Regions from separate parts of the Mammaliicoccus lentus genome, predicted to be linked through region 2. Evidence: riboswitches for the same ligand, from Rfam matches in the RefSeq annotation. Region 2 holds a riboswitch; the other holds the start of a gene.
What was found. Region 2 has a riboswitch for lysine ahead of ACNMOQ_RS05990 (amino acid permease). Riboswitches for the same ligand answer to the same signal wherever they lie in the genome.
Positions count from the first base shown of each region.

Region 1: it holds a riboswitch for lysine, as region 2 does, so the genes downstream of both, ACNMOQ_RS07445 (aspartate kinase) here and ACNMOQ_RS05990 (amino acid permease) in region 2, are expected to answer to the same signal.

Region 1 is NZ_OX344834.1:1,497,619-1,500,044, forward strand. It holds gene ACNMOQ_RS07445 (aspartate kinase) at 1-1,155, opposite strand, end outside; lysine riboswitch at 1,245-1,421, opposite strand; gene ACNMOQ_RS07450 (ABC-F family ATP-binding cassette domain-containing protein) at 2,154-2,426, opposite strand, start outside.
Region 2 is NZ_OX344834.1:1,205,163-1,207,588, forward strand. It holds gene thrS (threonine--tRNA ligase) at 1-1,003, shown strand, start outside; lysine riboswitch at 1,072-1,244, shown strand; gene ACNMOQ_RS05990 (amino acid permease) at 1,334-2,426, shown strand, end outside.

The sequences.
Region 1 (2,426 bases), 290 kb from region 2:
ATCTCGATCAACGACATAAGAAATACTAATTTCTGATGTTGTTGTTTGATAAAAAGGTATGTCGTTACTAATTAAAGTTCTGAATGCTTTAGAAGCAATACCAGACATGTCTCTCATGCCAGTTCCAATTACGGATAGCTTTGCATAATTTTCTTTCATTATGTAGCGAAGGTGAGGGTAATCTAGCATTAAATCTTCTATAATTCTTTCAATTTGTTGTACTTCAGAATCTTTTATTGTAAATGACAATTGTAGACCTCTCTGATTTTCAATTTGTGAAATCATATCTACATTCATTGACTCGTGTTCTAAAGAATCAAACATTTTTTGCAGTAATTTAAAGTTTTGCATTGGATACGTTAATGTTACATGAATCATATGCGTATCTAACGCGACTCCAGTGACTGCTTTTTTCTCTAAAATTTCTGTTTGTGGCATAATCCATGTTCCTTTCACGTTTGATAATGTTCTACCTAAATAAAGAGGTATGTTGTAATTTCTAGCTATTTCAACACTCCTTGATTCTAATACACCAGCTCCTAAAGCACTCATTTCCATCATTTCTTCATAAGAAACTTCAGAAAGTAATTTTGCATCTTTATAAATTCTGGGATCTGTTCCATAAACACCATCAACATCAGTGTATATTTCACAAGTGGAATTTATACTTGATGCTATTGCTACAGCGCTTGTATCTGAACCACCGCGTCCTAAAGTAGTGATTTCCATTTCATCATTAACACCTTGGAAGCCAGCTACTACTAGAATATCGTTTGTTTTAAAAGCTTCTTCAAACCTAGGAGCATCAATTTCAGCTATTTTACTCTTTAAATGATGACCAATTGTTTTAATACCAGCTTGATACCCCGTCATCGCCTTCGTTTGAACACCTATATCATTCAACACCATTGAAAGGTAAGATATTGTTTGTTGTTCACCTGTAGTTAACAACATTGCTAAATGTTCATCTTTAGGCTGCGATGTTAACGTATCAATATTTTGCATTAAAGTATCAGTCGTTTTGCCCATAGCACTTACAACAACTACTAGTTGTTCGCCATTATCAACGCGAGATTTTAACATATAGGCTATATTTTTAATTTTGTTAAAATCACTTACGGATGTTCCGCCAAATTTCAATACACTTTGTGTCAAGATTATTCCTCCAATTAAAATCGGGAGGTCAACGCCGTAATATAAATAAAAAAACAAGTTCGGCATCCGAACTTGTTTTAATTTATATATACAAGTGATGCACTCCATTTATCATTAAGATAATGACAGACAATAAGCTGTTAACCTATACGTCCAACATAATAGTTCTGCAAAAATATTATGTTTCGGCATCGCACCCTTTCACTCCTTGAAGATTGCAGTCCTATAGGGGAGTTACTAATGATTGATGCGCCTCATCAAAAACATATTCAATTGATATGCATTCATTATACATAGAAAGAATATTTATGTAAAGAGAGAAAACAGATTATTTCAAAAAGTCACAACAATTCAACAAATTTAAAATGAATAAAATGGGTAAATTAATGCAGAAACAAAGAATGGGTTGGGAGATAAATTATAACTCAAAATAAATAATCTACGATTTTGTTCGTGCATGCTTGCCTAAGGTATGGTTCGAGCCTGTAGTCTCCCACTCATAATATTCCCTCAGGCGTCAGCACTTTACAAAATCGTAGGGAACATCACGCTAACAGGCTTGTTTACTACCACTAGCTCATTAGAAAATGTAACGGGCTTGTCTGAAGTTTCTTGCACGTTAGCCGTTGATTTCGCACAAAATTTAATGACAATTAAAAAAATCAAAGCTTTTTATAGCGCTAACGTGCTTGTTTATTACCACTAGCTCATTAGAAAATGTAACAGGCTTATCTTAAGTTTCTTGCACGTTAGCCGTTGATTTCGCACAAAATTTAATGGCAATTAATAAAAATCAAAGCTTTTTATAGCGCTAACGTGCTTGTTTATTACCACTAGCTCGTTAGAAAATGTAACGAGCTTGTCTTATATTTCTTGCACGTTAGAGGGGACATTCTCTTCTAATTCATTATAAACAGTAAGCTACTCGCACTTATATAACAAAAAAACAGGCTGGGACATATAAATGTCTCAGCCTGTTCGTATAATCTCAGCATATATTAGCTATATATACCTTGATCTTTTAGATATTCTTCATAGCTAATTTCTTTAGAAATTACGCCATCTTCTTTAATATCAATAACTCTATTAGCAATTGTGTTAATAAATTCAAAGTCATATGAAGTAAAGATTAATGAACCTTTGAAGTTCTTCAGACCGTCGTTCACAGCTGTGATACTTTCTAAGTCTAAGTGGTTAGTAGGTTCGTCTAATAATAGTACGTTAGAATTTGATAACATCATCTTACTCAACATACATCTAACTTTTTCTCC
Region 2 (2,426 bases):
CTGGGATCATTATCAAGAAGACATGTTCCCACCTATGGATGTAGGTAATGAATCGTTAGTTTTACGACCTATGAACTGTCCACACCACATGATGATTTATAAAAATAGTCGTCATTCTTATCGTGAATTACCTATACGTATTGCTGAATTAGGCATGATGCATAGATATGAAGCAAGTGGTGCAGTATCAGGTTTACAACGTGTTCGTGGTATGACTTTAAACGATGCGCACATCTTTGTTAGACCAGATCAAATTAAAGAAGAATTTAAGCGTGTAGTAAACATGATTTTAGATGTTTACGAAGACTTTGGATTCAAAGACTATACTTTCAGATTGAGTTATCGTGATCCTGAAGATAAAGAGAAATACTTCGATGATGATGAAATGTGGAATAGAGCTCAAGCAGTATTGAAAGAAGTAATAGATGAAATGGAACTACCATATGAAGAAGCGATTGGTGAAGCGGCATTCTACGGTCCTAAATTAGATGTTCAAGTGAAAACTGCAATGGGTAAAGAAGAAACTTTATCAACTGCGCAACTTGATTTCCTATTACCGGAACGCTTTGACTTAACATATATTGGTAAAGATGGAGATGAACACCGTCCAGTTGTTATCCATAGAGGTGTTATTTCAACTATGGAACGTTTCACTGCTTTCTTAATAGAAGAAACTAAAGGTGTATTCCCAACGTGGTTAGCACCAAATCAAGTTGAAATTATACCTGTTAACGTAGATTTACATTATGATTATGCTAGATTATTACAAGATGAATTGAAATCACAAGGTGTTCGTGTTCATATCGATGATCGTAATGAAAAAATGGGCTACAAAATAAGAGAAGCTCAAATGAAAAAAATACCTTATCAGCTTGTTGTAGGTGACAAAGAAGTAGAAAATCAAGAAGTTAATGTTAGACAGTATGGATCAAAAGATTCAAAAACAGTCGAAAAAGACGAGTTTATTTGGAATCTTGTTGATGAAATTCGCTTGAAAAAATAAGAGGCTATTGAAAATTTCGGATTCTTCAGTTATAGTTTAATAGTAAAAATTAATTTAATATTCCTCAGTAATGAGTTAGAGGTTGCGATGTTCAAGATTATACATTCAGAAGTGTTATGGCACATATGTTGAAATGTAGAAAGGGGATATTGCCGAAATAAATAGTGACCATAATGCTATTTATTGGGCCAGTGTTAAATAAATACTGGACTGTCACACTAAGTGATGTGCTACCAATTTGTATGGAATGTTCATATATGGTCGCATATCGAATAGGGTATGCGACTTTTTTAGTGGCTCTATTGTGGAATTGTAGAAAGGGAAAGATCAATGTCGCAAGAAAAAACAACTAATAATATTCAAAGGAAGTTAAAAGATAGACACATCTCTATGATTGCTATCGGTGGTTGTATCGGTACAGGTTTATTTATGACTTCGGGTGGTGCTATAAGAGACGCGGGACCAGGTGGTGCATTATTAGCATATGCAGTAGTTGGTATTATGGTCTTCTTCCTTATGACATCGTTAGGAGAAATGGCAACATATTTACCAGTTTCGGGATCATTTAGTACATATGCTACAAGATTTGTTGATCCATCATTAGGTTTCGCTTTAGGTTGGAACTATTGGTTTAACTGGGTTATTACAGTAGCAGCTGATATTACAATTGCTTCTCAAGTTATTAGCTATTGGGAACCATTAGAAATATTACCTTCATGGCTATGGAGTATCATATTCATGTTGATTATATTTGGTCTTAACGCACTATCTGTTAGAGTATATGGTGAAAGTGAGTACTGGTTTGCATTTATTAAAGTTGCAACAGTTATTATCTTTATCGGTATCGGTTTATTAACGATATTTGGTATTATAGGTGGTCAATACTTAGGATTTGATAATTTTCTTGTAGGAGATGCACCGTTCCTAGGAGATTCAAATGTGAATACATTCTTATTAACATTAGGAGTATTCTTAGTTGCAGGGTTCTCATTCCAAGGTACAGAACTTATTGGTATTACGGCAGGAGAATCTGAAAATCCTGAAAGAGCAGTGCCGAAAGCAATTAAACAAGTGTTTTGGAGAATATTACTATTTTATATTTTAGCTATATTTGTAATAGGAATGATTATTCCGTACACAAATACGAACCTAATGGGTGGAGATGAAATTGCTAAATCGCCATTCACGCTTGTATTTGAAAATGCAGGATTAGCATTTGCAGCTTCATTTATGAACGCAGTAATCTTAACTTCAGTATTATCAGCAGGCAACTCAGGTATGTATGCTTCTGTAAGAATGCTGTTTTCAATGAGTAAAGATAAATTGGCTTCACCAGTATTTTCAAAAACAAATAAAGCTGGTGTACCTTATACAGCGTTAATAGCTACTGCATTTGTAGTTGTATTAATATTTATAATAGAAC